2 regions of the Mucilaginibacter sp. FW306-07-L genome follow, and region 2 is predicted to be linked to the other one. Evidence: riboswitches for the same ligand, from Rfam matches in the RefSeq annotation. Region 2 holds a riboswitch; the other holds the start of a gene.
What was found. Region 2 has a riboswitch for cobalamin ahead of metE (5-methyltetrahydropteroyltriglutamate--homocysteine S-methyltransferase). Riboswitches for the same ligand answer to the same signal wherever they lie in the genome.
Positions count from the first base shown of each region.

Region 1: it holds a riboswitch for cobalamin, as region 2 does, so the genes downstream of both, AC3WJC_RS08705 (TonB-dependent receptor plug domain-containing protein) here and metE (5-methyltetrahydropteroyltriglutamate--homocysteine S-methyltransferase) in region 2, are expected to answer to the same signal.

Region 1 is NZ_JBYSXI010000001.1:1,980,440-1,988,027, reverse strand. It holds gene AC3WJC_RS08720 (SIR2 family NAD-dependent protein deacylase) at 1-532, opposite strand, end outside; gene AC3WJC_RS08715 (DUF6580 family putative transport protein) at 604-1,176, opposite strand; gene AC3WJC_RS08710 (DUF5074 domain-containing protein) at 1,232-2,302, opposite strand; gene AC3WJC_RS08705 (TonB-dependent receptor plug domain-containing protein) at 2,312-4,336, opposite strand; cobalamin riboswitch at 4,429-4,629, opposite strand; gene AC3WJC_RS08700 (SRPBCC family protein) at 4,750-5,496, shown strand; gene AC3WJC_RS08695 (helix-turn-helix transcriptional regulator) at 5,549-6,217, opposite strand; gene rplT (50S ribosomal protein L20) at 6,346-6,690, opposite strand; gene rpmI (50S ribosomal protein L35) at 6,767-6,967, opposite strand; gene infC (translation initiation factor IF-3) at 7,097-7,588, opposite strand, start outside.
Region 2 is NZ_JBYSXI010000003.1:998,071-1,005,658, reverse strand. It holds gene AC3WJC_RS19630 (SusC/RagA family TonB-linked outer membrane protein) at 1-567, opposite strand, end outside; gene AC3WJC_RS19625 (FecR family protein) at 785-1,762, opposite strand; gene AC3WJC_RS19620 (RNA polymerase sigma factor) at 1,882-2,454, opposite strand; gene AC3WJC_RS19615 (Na+/H+ antiporter) at 2,671-4,248, shown strand; cobalamin riboswitch at 4,321-4,506, shown strand; gene metE (5-methyltetrahydropteroyltriglutamate--homocysteine S-methyltransferase) at 4,689-7,001, shown strand; gene AC3WJC_RS19605 (acetylxylan esterase) at 7,388-7,588, shown strand, end outside.

The sequences.
Region 1 (7,588 bases), on a different contig from region 2:
CCGGGTAAACTGCGAGGGATGTGCCAACCAAAATAAATATATCGGCTTGTGCACAAAGTTTGGCAGCGGGACCGATCATCGGTACATCTTCTCCAAACCATACTACATGCGCGCGTAGTTGCGAACCCAATTCGCACTTCTCTCCCATTTTTATTTCCCAACCATTTATGGGATAGGTAAGATCAGGGTTAAGGCTGCTTTGCGATTTGGTAATGATGCCATGCAAATGCATCACATTAGTTGACCCGGCACGCTCATGCAGGTCATCAATATTTTGAGTAATGATGGAAACCTTATACTTCTCCTCTAAAGCGGCAAGCGCGTAATGCGCGGCGTTAGGTTTAGCTTCTAAAACAGATTTTCGGCGCATGTTATAAAACTCCTGTACCAGTTCTGGGTTACGCCGCCAGGCTTGCGGTGTGGCCACATCCTCAATGTTATGCCCTTCCCATAGTCCATCACTATCTCTAAAGGTTTTAAGGCCGCTTTCGGCGCTTATTCCTGCCCCGGTTAATACTACAATATGTTTCATCATCTCAAATATAAATAAACAAAAAAAGCGGCCCTTAAATGGAACCGCTTGTAAATTATTATTGCTACAATTTACATGGCAAGCTCGTGCCTGCCGCGTAAAATGGTGTATTTGTTTTTCGCTAATTCAAAGCCGCCGTAAAGCAATAATCCGAAAATAACATCACTCATAACCATGTTACGCAAAAATGGTAAGGCACTGGTTAATGAAGTTATGTAACCGCTTATATCATGCGTGTAAAAAGTACCGTAAAGAAAAGGCAGGTCTGTAATCAGCCAAAATATTAATGCCGAAGCTACAGAGCCGGCCAATACATTGAGCACATTCACTTTTTTGATAAATGAGCCGATGAAAACGGTTAACGCAAAGCACAAATAAGTTACCACATCAAACCATGAAAACAGCGTAACATGCCTGGTATAGAGGTAATTAATGCCAATATTACTTATAAACAACACCAGCAAAGGTACCAGGTACGATTTCCATTTATCGTTAAAATAAGTACCGGCAAAAAGGGCCACCGCGCCAATGGGTGTAAAATTACTTAACTCCTGAAAGTTGTAGGTAACAAAACGCATGGCAATAGCGCCAATTATCATTAATATAAGTACCGTGTTACGGGTGTTCATGTTTATTTTCGGCATTGTAATTATTTATATGCGAAATTAGCGATAATATAGCAATTAGTATACTGCAATGTTAGTTGCTTGTGAACACTATTTTGCCTGGTATCAATCCTGTTGTTACACTGTCCTTGCGTACACCGTTGGTGCCGAAAATATATAGCTTACCGTTTGAAGAGTAATCTTTAGCATCAGCAATATAAACCTCGTTGTTTATAGGGTTAACTGCAAGGGCATAAGGAGCGCCCAAAGTGGTATTATCAGTTACAAAGCTAGGATTAACAATCGCGTCAGTAGCGGTGTTATAAACCTGGATCTTGCCTGAACCTGAAATTATATAAGCTGAATTGCCTGATACAGTAATCGGGCTTCCATAACCTACATCAGCCGTTTGGCTTGATTTTACTACATCGGTAGCACTGTTTATGATAGTAAGCGCCGGTAAAATTTTGTCGTAATCACCGTTCGAAATAACGTAAATATCACCCCCTGCATCAGCAGCGAGGCTAACCGGGTTAGCGGGCACCTCAATTTTTTTGAGCTCCGTGTTTGTATTCAGATTAATAACCGAAACCGTTTTGTCCGGATTGCCAAAATCAAGTCCGCCGGAATTAGCTACGTAAAGTTTACCATTGGCGATAGCCATTTGCTCAGGATTGCGCCCAACATTAATGAATTTTTCAATTTCAAGGCTGGCTGTATCCAGTACGGCTACCGTGTTATCATAAGAAGTGATGTATGCTTTGTTTTTGTAAAAGGCCACATACCTCGGCTGGCGATTTACGCTGCCGTTTTTTATGTCGATATGTTTGATCAGCTTGCCTGTTTTAGGGTTGATGATTTCCAGCGTGCTTGATATGTTAACAGTAATATACATCTTTGATCCGTAAATAGCGGCATCATTAGCTATTGAGCCGATGTTTGTGCCGTTAACCGCTGAAAATACATCCGCGATGGCTTTCCGGGTATCGGTATTATAAAAGGTTAATGAAGCATTACTTGCCGACGGGGAGCCTTGATTTACAACGAACACACCATTGCCTAACATAGGTGTTTGATCTATAGGTTCGTCATCCTTACTACATGATGCAATAAGTAATGACAGTGCGGATAAAAGTAATAAGTAGCTGTGTTTAAATGATTTCATATTGATATATTAAATTGTTAATTGAAAGGTTAAACGTAGGGATCGCGATGGCATGGGGTAGCTATTAACGATCACATAGTTGCTGTTAAACAGGTTGTTTACTTCGGCAGCAGTATGTATGCTTTTGCCATACAAACTAAAATCATAAGTAACCGAAGCATCGCCAACCTGGTAGCCTGCCACATAATAAGCCGGTATGTTATTGCTTAAATAGTATCTCGGTGATGACAGGATGTGGTTATAAAATATGCCGAAGCCATGATGCTTTACACTAGCGTTCAGGGCAAGTGTATGCCGCGGCGTGTATGGTATCTGTTCACGGTAAAACGAATCATTTACGTTACTTACATCAATAGCTCTTTGGTAAGTATAAGCCGCAGAGAATGATCCAGCCCATCCGTATACCGGCGTAAAGGTCGATTTTAAATTCAGGTCAAGCCCGCGCATATCTACCTTGCCTATATTACGCACACTGATAATTTCGGCGGAGCGGCCCGGAAAAGTGAATAGCTTGTTTTTAATGTTGTAATAATAACCATCGGCACTAACTGATAGATGTTCCAGAAAGCCGTCGAAATTCTTTGAATACACGGCACCAAAATCATACTGCCTCGCCTGCTCGGGTTGAAGATTGCGTGGCTGCACAGCGTAATAATATTGTTCGGATAGGTTTGGATAGCGGTACAGGTTCTTATAAAATGCCCGTAGCGTTAACGCGTCATTTTTAAGCACCCTATAGTTAACTACAATTGTCGGACTAAATGCTGATCTGGATTTGGCAGCGGCCGCCGTCTGCGTATCATCATTAAGATAAGTATTGAGCAAGCTGCCCTGCAACGTAAATCTGCCCGCGCTAAAATTACTGGCGAGTACATTGTATAACGATAGCCGCTTAGGAAATGCGTATTGGTAAACATCAATATCCATATCAACCAGCGATATATCTGACGCGTAGGATACTTCCCAGTTTTTTAAAGGCTTGTATGATAGCGCTGCCGATTGGTACAACTCACGCTGGGTATAATGTTCGTTTGCGCCGCCGTTATTGTTTAAAAAGTAGGCATCGGTGTAATGCTGATAATTATGCGATGCCTTAGTGCTTAACAGCAAGTGCAAACTGTTTTTCCATAAGCGCTCATAAGCGGCTTGGATAAAGGCATCCTGGTTTACCAAATGCTGATCCTGGTAAACGGCATTCAAAATTACGGGACCGGGTAAGCCACGGCTGGTATTGGTATAATTAAAATGGAGGCGAAATTTGCTGCTGTCGCTATTGCTGTAATAAATACCGCCATCAATTTGTTGTGCTGCCACAGTACTGTTAACACGCCTGCCAATGGTATCGCGCCCGCCAAAATTACTTTTAAAGCGATAGTTTCCATTAGCATTCTGGGTATAGCCATTTAAAACAAACGACCAGCTATCGCTTAAACGTTGCTGCCATTGCAGGTATGGGTTTACCAAGCCGAAGCTGCCTGTACGGATACCGGTGATAATTTTATAAGGTTTTGATGCGCTTAACTGAGGTCGTGTTGTTACCAACGATATTATAGCAGAGTTGGTGTATGAGCGTGCTGGTAAGCAAATCTCTAAAGGCTGAGCTATGTATAACGCAATTTGCTGCAGATTGAGTAGATTAAACCTGCCCAGGTCTATCTGCCCTGTTTGCGCGTCATTCAGCATAATACCATCGTACAAAACGCTGGTATAGTTAGCCCCCATCCCTCTTACCGATACGGTTTTCAGGCCGCCGATGCCGCCATAATCACGTACATTAACGCCCGAAAAATTGCGAACCGCATCAGCTACGCTAAAGGCGCTGTATTTTGAAAAATCAGATGAGCTGACAATCTGCACCGGCAGTGTTGCAGGTACCAAAGTTGTGGTATGGCCTTGTATGTTAACTTGGTTCAGTTTGGTAGTTGTATCTGTTTGCCCTGTAGCGGTTAAGCAAAACAAGCTGAATATGCAGGCCATTGTTACCGCTTTAACTGAGCGGTTGTATTTTAAAACAGATAGTATGTTGATCAGCATTTGGGCTACACAGTATATTGCAGGGGAATGCGACGGATGAATACACCACCGTACAGCGGTATACCATTCAAGCTCCAATCCCCGAAAGCTTTGAATAATTATTACTTATGGCAGGTCTTCTGACTTACTCCCCTCTTGCCCCGGCCTTCCCACAGTTAAACTACAGTGGCATTTGATGGGGCTTTGGTTACAGAGCTTACAGCTGCGGGACAGTTGCGGAGTTGCACCGCATTCCCTTTTAATTTGTGAAGCAACAGATGATGCAACACAAAACCAAAAGCGCACAAATGTACAATAAATAGCCGCATGTTTAAGCGGTAATATACATTAGTGCCATTCATGTTTTTTAATTTAAACAAAACTCATTTTCTTACAGGTTGTTATAGAGTTATCTACTTAAAAAACAAACAGCTATGTCAAACACAGCATTACAATTAGCTAATCGCTATAAAGGCCCGGTCCTTGAGGAAGAGCCTATAAATTTAACCTGGCCCGAGCGTTATATCTCAATTGCTACAGGCGTAAAATTGGGTATATCAGGATTTAAAAATTTATTTAAAAGCCCTTTTTCAAGTATCATAAAGCTTGGGGCGGGTGGTTACTTACTTACACGAGGGGTTACCGGCCATTGTGAGCTATATACCCGCATAGGCAAAACTACTACTGATGATGTGGTGAACGTTAACATACGCTCGTCATTTGTGGTTGATAAACCACGTGTACAGGTGTATGAGTTTTGGAGGCAACTGGATAACCTGCCTTTATTTATGAAGCATTTGGAAAGTGTGCAGATACTGGATAACAACCGCTCGCACTGGGAGTTAAAATTACCGGCCAATGTAGCTAAAGTAAGCTGGGATGCTGAGATAGTAAAGGATGAACCCGGCTACATGATCGGCTGGAACTCGTTACCCGGATCAATTATTGATAATGCCGGCAAGGTACGTTTTAGAGATGCCGAGAACGGCGGAACGCTGATTGATGTAGTAATTACTTATCAGCCACCAGCAGGAGGATTCGGCGCTGCTATCGCACACGTCATAAATCCTGTATTTAAAAATATGGTTAATGCAGATGTGCAAAACTTTAAGCAATACATGGATATTGACAACGATACTCGCGAGATATCTTCAAAAGATGATTTCGTTGTATTATCATAGTAAAAAAACACATTAGTAAAAAGTCAAACTGTTATTTACGGTTTGACCTTTTTTATATTAAATTAAAAGCGCGTGCGTATTCAGTAAACTCAAAGCTGCTTGAGATGTTGAGTTTTTGCTTAATGTTACGCCGGTGTGTTTGTACGGTTTCTGCGGAGATAAAAAGCTCTTCAGCTATTTCAGGTGAGCTTTTGCCTTTGGCTACTAATTTCAGGATACTTACCTCCCGTTTACTTAATGATGAAAAGCGCTCCGCATGCTTCTTCAGAAACTGATTTTCCTGTAATAAACGTTCGGCTTTGGGCTCCACTTCCTTCATGTTTTCAATTGGTAGCGCTATGGTTATGGTGAGCAAAGGCTTGCCATCATCATCGCGCATAAATATACCTGTTGATGTAATATGCCAGGTCCACTCATTCTTTTGCGCGAACTTTACCTGCTGAAAATAACTAAAACTTTCATTCAGCTTGTTTTCCTGCAACAGCAATTCCATTTTTGGCAGTAAGCCTTCCATGTATTCCATATTAAAATACTGCGGATAGTAAGCAGTACCCATTTCCTGTAATTCGTTAAGGGTAACACCTAACAAATTCAGGCCTTTGGTACACATGTATACCACTGAAAAGTCGGCAATGTGATGAATAATGGTTACACCCGGCATCATTTCCGCATAAGGTGCAAATTCATTGATCTTATCAATAACAGGTTTGGGCAGCTTCAAATTGGTTGGTGGGCTTAAATTTGCCTTAATATGTAAATAATATTTATAAACTAAAATATCAGGCAAATAAAAAACGCCCGGTATTTTACTACCGGGCGTTTTTTAATGTAAAACGTTGCTAAACAGAACTATTTTACTGCGTCAATAATTGCTTTGAATGCATCAGGGTTGTTCATAGCCAAGTCAGCTAATACCTTACGGTTTAAACCGATCTCTTTAGCGGCTAATTTGCCCATTAATTGCGAATATGAAATTCCGTGCTGACGGGCACCTGCGTTAATACGCTGTATCCATAAAGCCCTGAACTCTCTTTTTTTGGTTTTACGGTCGCGGTAAGCATACTGTAAACCTTTTTCAACTGTGTTTTTTGCAATGGTATAAACCTTGCTGCGTGAACCCCAATAACCTTTGGCGAGGTTCATGATTTTTTTACGCCTTCTTCTGGAAGCTACGGCGTTTACTGAACGTGGCATGTGTTGTTGTTTTTGGTAGTGAGTGCCGCTTAACGCGAACTTTGTACTCTAATACCTGGTTAAAAAAAATAGTTAATTACTTGCCGATACAAAGCATACGTTTTACGTTACCCATGTCAGCATCAGAAACTAAACTGGTGTGACCTAAGTTACGCTTACGTTTGGTTGACATCTTGGTTAAGATGTGGCTTTTGTATGCGTTTTTTCTGGCAATTTTACCGGTTCCAGTAAGCTTAAAGCGCTTTTTAGCACTGGAATTGGTTTTCATTTTTGGCATAACTCTTATTTATTTGTGTTTAGACGTTTTCGCAACGTTTTATTTTTATTTCGAATATCGAATTTGCGATTTCGAATATATTTTTTTCATCCGCACATCTGCATATTCACGCATATGTACATTAAAGCCTTATTTTTTAGCGCCTTTAGGTGCAACGGTTAAAAACATACGTTTACCTTCGAGTTTTGGCAATTGCTCTACTTTACCAACCTCTTCAAGTGCTTGTGCAAATTTCAGCAAAAGTATTTCACCCTGCTCTTTGTAAACAATTGAACGGCCTTTAAAGTGTACGTAAGCACGCACCTTCTCGTTCGACTCCAAAAACTTCATCGCATGCTTGAGTTTAAATTCAAAGTCATGATCATCAGTATTAGGGCCAAAACGTATCTCTTTAATAACGGTTTGTTTGGCGTTGCTTTTTATCTCCTTCAGCTTTTTCTTCTGCTCGTAAATAAACTTATTATAGTCTGTTACTTTACAAACAGGCGGGTTGGCGTTTGGCGATATTTCAACAAGGTCAAGCTCCTGCTCAGTGGCAATGGCGAGTGCGTCACGTAGTGAATACACGCCGTTTTCTACATTATCACCAACAAGACGAACCTCTTGTGCCTTGATGAACTG
Region 2 (7,588 bases):
ATCAATCGTGCTACGGCCGTTAACGGCTACCTCCTGCGAGATAAAGCCCATGTACGAAAATACCAGGATGCTGTTATCATCCGGCGCGGTAATGGTATAGCGTCCATCAGCATTGGTTACCGTGCCGTTATTGCTGCCTTTTATCATTACGCTAACGCCTATCAGCACCTGGTTGGTTTTATCAACCACCTTACCGCTAACCTTTAGCGGCGCTACAGATGGTTGAACGGACGGCGTGGCTTCTTCAATAACCGGCGCTTTTTTATCAATCAAGACCACATTGCCCGATATGGAATAATCCATACCTATCGGGTTGAGCATGCGCTTTAAAACAGCACCCAACTGCTCGTTATTTACATCAACACTTACCTGTTGTGTGGTGACAATGGCGTTGCTGAAAACAAAGCTGACTTTGGTTTCCTTATTAATTTGGCGCAATACATCTTTAACCGGTTTATTGGTTACGTGCAGCGAGATACGGGTATTAAGATCTTGCGCGGAAAGTTTTTTGGCTGACGCGTATGTAAAGCAAACAGAAATGATGGTACAAATTAAGCTTAGCCGCATAAATGCTTTACATATCAAATGAGAGGACAATGATTTATTTGTCATATATTTGATCAAATTTTATAGTGACGAAATGCCCTTACGGGTTAACTATGAATTTGAGGGCTCTGAGCCCATAGAGGTTGGATGTGCTGGTACCACATTCAACCTTGTTTTTTTATGTTATTTTTCTACGCTATAGTAATTCCCTTTCTTTTTTAGTTAAAGTATGTTGTGGTTAATTGGTGCTTATGGTATACGTACTATCGGTAATGGTATAGCTGGTATGAGTTATTTTGGTAACAGCTTTTAAAATGCCCTGCAAGGTTTGCCCTTGAAATATGGCGGTTATGCGCTGTGCCGCCAGCTTATCATCATTAATTTTGATAATTACACCATATTTATTGCCGAGTACGGTGGCTACCTGTTTCAGATCGGTGTTTTCAAAAATCAGTTTATCATCAATCCAGGCAATAGCGTCTTCCGGGTTGTTAAGCCTGGTGAGTTGAAACTTGCTTTTGCCTGGGGCTATGGTGGCTGATTCCCCGCGGGTAAGTACCGCCAGCGCGTTGGCTTGCCGATGCTTTACCGCCACCTTACCGGTAAGTACCGTAACGTTAAGCGGCGATGCCGATTGCGGGTAAGCACTCACTGTAAACGTAGTACCTAAAACATGCGTAAGCATTTTGCCGGAATGAATTACAAACGGCTTATCGGCATCATGAAAAACCTCGAAGTAAGCCTCCCCTGTTAAATATACCTCACGCTTACCGCCGTTAAAACTTTCGGGATAGCGCAGTTTACTGTTGGCGTTCAGCGTTACGCGGGTGCCGTCAGCTAATAAAACCACTTTAGTTTTGGCTGCCGCTGTTTGCTGGGTTAAGTATACAGCAGGCGCGGTTTTGATATAACGCGGGTACAGGAACAAGGCAGCGGCACATATCAATAATAATAAAGCGGTATACTTAAAACGCTGCCTGGCTTTTTTTACCGCCCAAAGCCTTAAAGCTATATTATTGTGCATCCCTTCCCAATCAGGCGTATGCGCTATCTGCCCGTTACCGGCTTGCTCCCATTGCTTTTTAAAGGCACCGTCAAAATCATCGAAATTATCAGAATTTTTTACGGTCGATAAAAATTCATCAAACTCCTCCCGGGTACATGAGTTGTTCATGTACTTTTCGAAGAGTTCTGATTTTCGCTGCCTTTCGTCCATTAATAACTGATTGATACCCTAAAGACACGGCAAATCAGCAATCAGACTAATGTTTTGCAAAATAAAATTCCAATTCAATGAAAAAAGAAGATTGATAGATAGAAATATTGCTTAAAAACCTACTGCCAGGCGAATAAACAACTAATGATAACAATGAAAGTAGGATTAACGCCGTTTTTAGTAAGATAGGTGTTAATGAAGCTTAAGGCAGCCATTAAATGGTTTTTAACGGTGTATTTTGACAAGTTGAGCTGCGCGGCTATTTCATCATAACTCATACCATCCTCCTTACATAGTTTGTACACTAACTGGCGCTGTGGTGACAGTTTGCTTACCGCTTTTGAGATCAGCCCCCGGCACTCGGATACAGCCAGGCGCGCCTCGGTATTGTTATCATTAACTACTGCCACACGCATTAATTCATTCACCAGCTTAACATCGCTGGCTGTTTTGCGTAGATAATTTAAGGAGTAGTTGCGGGTGATGGTATAAATATATCCGCCCAGATTTTTAACATCCTGCAGCGCCTCTGCATTGGTCCAAAGTTTTATAAATATCTCCTGGGTAATTTCTTCGGCCGCGTATTCAGACTTTGCTATAGCGTAAACCTGGCTATAAACCTGCTGTTTATAGCGCTCAAAAACTTCTTCAAAGGTTAAATTCTGGTGGCGGTTTAATTTGAACCCTCTCATTTGGTAGTAGTTTACTATTACATGATTTTGGACTTCCTAATATAATTAAAAAGCAAGCACAACAAAATTAAAATTGCTTAAATGTTATTTTATCGTTAAATAAATTTGCAAAAAGTGGTTTATACCATAGTAAGTGCCTTTTTTGAGGTACTTGATTAATTATGAATATCTATCAGGAAAGATTTTATTTTTACTATTACATTTTAGCCTTTACTCATGCTCAGCAATTTTCCCTTTTACATTTGCCTGGTTGTTGTTATTCTGTTATTGATTATGCTTGCCAACCGCATCAGGATAGCCTACCCGGTTTTGCTGGTACTGGCAGGCTTGCTTATCAGCTTCGCGCCGGGCATACCTGAAATTCACATCGAATCAGAACTCATATTTATTATATTTTTACCCCCTTTGCTATATGATGCCGCCTGGCAAATTTCGTGGAAGGAGCTTTGGCACTGGCGGCGGGTTATCAGCAGCTTTGCCTTTATTATTGTGTTTTTTACGGCATTGGCTGTTGCACTCACCGCTAACTATTTTATACCAGGCTTTTCGCTTGCCCTCGGGTTTTTGTTAGGCGGAATTGTTTCGCCTCCGGACGCGGTTAGCGCGGGCGCGATACTTAAATTTGTACAGGTGCCCAAGCGTATCTCATCCATATTGGAAGGTGAAAGTTTGCTTAACGATGCATCATCACTTATTATATTCCGTTTCGCGCTTATCGCGGTGGGCACGGGTCAGTTTATCTGGCACGAGGCAGCCCTTTCATTTGTATGGATGATGTTGGGCGGTGTAGGCAGCGGCCTTATTATCGGTTACATCATCATGAAGATGCATAAGTTTTTGCCTACCGATGCCAATATGGATATCATCCTGACCATTGTTACCCCTTATGCCATGTACATAACTGCCGAAGAAATTGGCGGCTCGGGTGTACTGGCCGTAGTGGCGGGGGGCTTATTGCTATCCAATAAACGATTGCTATTTCTCAGCAGCCGATCAAGGTTGCGCAATGTAAACGTATGGGAGAGCCTGAGCTTTATTTTAAACGGCCTGGTATTTATGCTTATCGGGCTTGACCTGCCGCAGATCACGGCCGAACTGGGCAAAACCAGTATATCCAGCGCGGTAGGGTACGGATTGAACATTACACTGGTGCTGGTGATTACGCGCATCATGTCCAGCTTTGGGGCGGTATTATTTACCCTGATAGCCCGAAACTACATTACCGTAGCTGATGCCCGCAACCCCGGCACCAAAGGGCCATTGGTTATTGGCTGGGCAGGCATGCGAGGTGTGGTATCATTAGCGGCGGCGCTATCTATCCCCACCCATTTAAGTAGTAATGGGGCAGCGTTTCCGCAACGTAACCTGATATTGTTCATCACCTTTGTAGTTATACTTACTACCCTGCTGGTACAGGGCCTAACCTTACCGGTGCTCATTAACAAATTAAAACTCACCGACCCTGACTATGAGCTTAGCGATGAAGAGATGTACATCAACCTGCGCAAGCAGCTTAACCATGTAGCGGTGCAATATGTTGAAAGTAACTACCCGGCCGAGGTTAACCGGCATCCGGCATTACAGCAAATGGCGCAAAAATGGCGGGCAAACTCTAACGACCAGGATACGGGCACCATTGACCAACAATTTAAAACGGTATACCGTGAGGTACTTGAGCACCAGCGCCGGTGGCTTACACAAACGAACCACGACAGTGATACCATAAGTGAGGATGTGGTTAGAAAGCAACTGCTGTTTTTAGACCTTGAAGAGGAGAAGATAAACTACCTGTAGCGGTTATTTTACCACACCGCCATCAACCATGCTTATTTTGCTTATTTTAGCCCCTGCAAGTTCTTTACTTATCTTCATCAAACCGGTACGGGTTTTACAAACGCTAAATTAATAGGGAACCGTGTGAAAATCACGGGCTGTCGCGCAACTGTAAGTAACGCTAAAGGTTTTTGCCAACTATGCTCACTGTTTATAATGAATGGGAAGAGCGGCAAAAATGTTACAAGCCAGGAGACCTGCCTGTTACCGAATTGACAATGCTTTCGCGATTTTGAAGCAAATTGGTCAGGTATGGTGTACATGTTATGCAGCCCCAACGATAAAGGTATGGGCATGCCGTGTATTGCCCTGCCCTATCATTTCCCTTCATCTTCACGAATGCTTTGCGAAGCTGGCTAAAGCACTTTTAACAGATTTTATTAATTAATTTTTTAAAAGACATGCTAACGCAAAACTTAGGTTACCCGCGTATTGGTAACCGCCGTCAACTTAAAAAAGCCTGCGAAAATTATTGGGCAGCAAAAATTGGCATTAACGAATTAAACCAGGCCGCAACAACCATCAGGGAAGAAAACTGGCAAACACAACTGGATGCCGGCATGGATCTGATCCCCTGTAATGATTTTAGCCTTTATGACCAGGTATTGGATATGAGCCTGCTGTTAGGCGTAATACCCGAGCGCTTTACACCCGTACTTACCGAGGTGAAAACCAATACCGAAACCGACCTGTATTTCGCTATGGCGCGCGGCTACCAGCAAAACGGACTGGACATTACCGCGCTGGAAATGACCAAGTGGTTTGATACCAATTACCATTACCTGGTGCCCGAGTTTACACAGGCGCAGGAATTCCGGGTTTTCTCTGAAAAAATATTTGCCGAGTATCAGCAGGCCAGGCAATTTTGCGGCAGTAAGGCTAAACCTGTATTGATAGGCCCGGTAACTTACCTGCTGTTGGGTAAAGAAAAAGGCAGCCGCTTTGAGCGTATCGACCTGATAAAAAAACTGGTGCCGGTTTATGTTGACATTATTAACCGCCTTGAACAGCAGGGTGCGGAGTGGATACAGATTGATGAGCCTGTACTGGCGCTTGGTCTTACCCAAAAAGAAAAAGAAGCTGTTGAGTATGCCTATAAATGGATAAGCAATCGCGTTAGCGGGGTAAATATTTTAGTAGCCACCTATTTTGATGCCTTGCTTGACAATACCTCGCTTGCTGTAAACCTGCCGGTTGCCGCCCTGCATATCGACCTGGTACGTGCGCCGCAACAACTGGATGCCGTATTAGCACAACTGCCTGAAGGCCTCAAGCTATCAATAGGCGTGGTTGATGGCCGCAACATCTGGAAGAATGATTATAAAGCATCGCTCGAACTGATAGAGAAAGCTGCAGCGGCTATTGGTGCGGGCCGCGTTATGATAGCGCCATCATGCTCGCTGTTGCATAGCCCGGTTGACCTCGACCTGGAAACTGAACTCGATTACGGTCTTAAAAACTGGATGAGTTTTGCCAGGCAGAAGCTGAATGAGGTTAAGGAGCTTAAAGCCATAGCTACAGGTAATGATGATCAGCGATATTTGCAAGCCAACCAGCAATCTATCGAGGCGCGCCGCTCATCAACAAGGGTACATAAACCGGCTGTTAAACAACGCGTTGCCGAACTTACCGAAGCCGACGACAAGCGCTTAAGCGCCTTTGCCAACAGGCAGCAAATACAGCAGCAGCGTTTTAAATTACCGGCCTTCCCTACAACTACCATTGGCTCCTTTCCGCAAACGGAGGACATACGCCAGTTGCGTGCTAAATTTAAAAAGCGCGAGCTAAGTGCCGCCGATTATGAGCAAGCCCTTGAAAAAGCCACTATTGATGCCATACGCTGGCAGGAAGAAATAGGTATTGACGTACTGGTGCACGGCGAGTTTGAGCGTAACGATATGGTAGAATATTTTGGCGAACAGTTAGATGGTTTTGCCTTTACCAAAAACGGCTGGGTACAAAGCTATGGCAGCCGCTGTGTTAAGCCACCGGTAATTTATGGCGATGTTAGCCGCCCGGCGGATATGACCGTTAGGTGGAGCCGCTTTGCCGCCGCGCAAACCAACAAGCTGATGAAGGGCATGCTTACCGGGCCGGTAACCATACTCCAATGGTCATTTGTGCGGGATGACCAGCCGCGCGAGGTGACCACCAACCAGATAGCCCTGGCCATACGGGATGAAGTAGTCGCGCTTGAACAAAACGGCATCGGTATAATTCAAATTGATGAACCTGCCATCCGCGAGGGCTTGCCATTGCGCAAGGCTAACCGTGCCGCTTACCTTGATTGGGCGGTGAAAGCCTTCCGTATATCAGCCAGCGGCGTTAACGATGAAACGCAGATACACACGCACATGTGCTACAGCGAGTTTAATGATATTATTGAACACATAGCCGCTATGGATGCCGATGTGATCACCATTGAAACATCGCGCTCGCAAATGGAACTGCTGGAGGCTTTCGCCAACTTTAAATACCCTAATGAAATTGGCCCGGGTGTTTATGATATTCACTCGCCGCGTGTACCTGCTACTGCCGAAATGGTAGCCCTGCTTGAAAAAGCGGCCGAACTACTGCCTGCACGCAACCTATGGGTAAACCCGGATTGCGGCCTCAAAACCCGTAAATGGCCCGAAACTAAAACGGCTTTACAAAACATGGTAGCTGCCGCGCATGAAGCCAGGCAAAAAGTTGCCGCCGAAACAACCGCTTAATAATTAACGGGCAGGATCATTCTCCTGCCCGTTTTTGTTTTTAAGTATTCACTAATAACCATCATATAGCGCTGTGCCTGAGCAACACACTGGGTATGGTATTGATTTTGCTTTTTATCAATCATCGCAAGTAACGGTTAATTAATACTCAATATTTAATGCCTGCATAAAGCCTGTTTATAAGCTGTTTATTCAGAAGAGCTTAGCAACAGGTTTTTGATTTGGACTTTATAACATGGGGTGTTGGGTAATATTTTCCCTGTTTTGGGCAAAATATTCTTGTACGTTATTTCGATCCCTGATTAAAAAGAAAATTGATTACCCATTAGTAAGCTCAAATGAATAAAATTTTAGCTTTTATTTTTGCTTTGTGCGTTAGCATAAGTATGCCCGCGCTTGCTTATTGCCAAACCGATACGCATACCGAGGCCGCCGAAGAAGAGGGTGAGGTATTCCTCGATATTCAACCTAAAATTAAGAATGCCATATTTAATGATCCGGCTGATATAGCTTACAACATTAAGGTTAAGAGCACTTACAAGGAAGTTCAGGAAGGTAAAGTAAGCTACGAACTTAAAACCGATTAC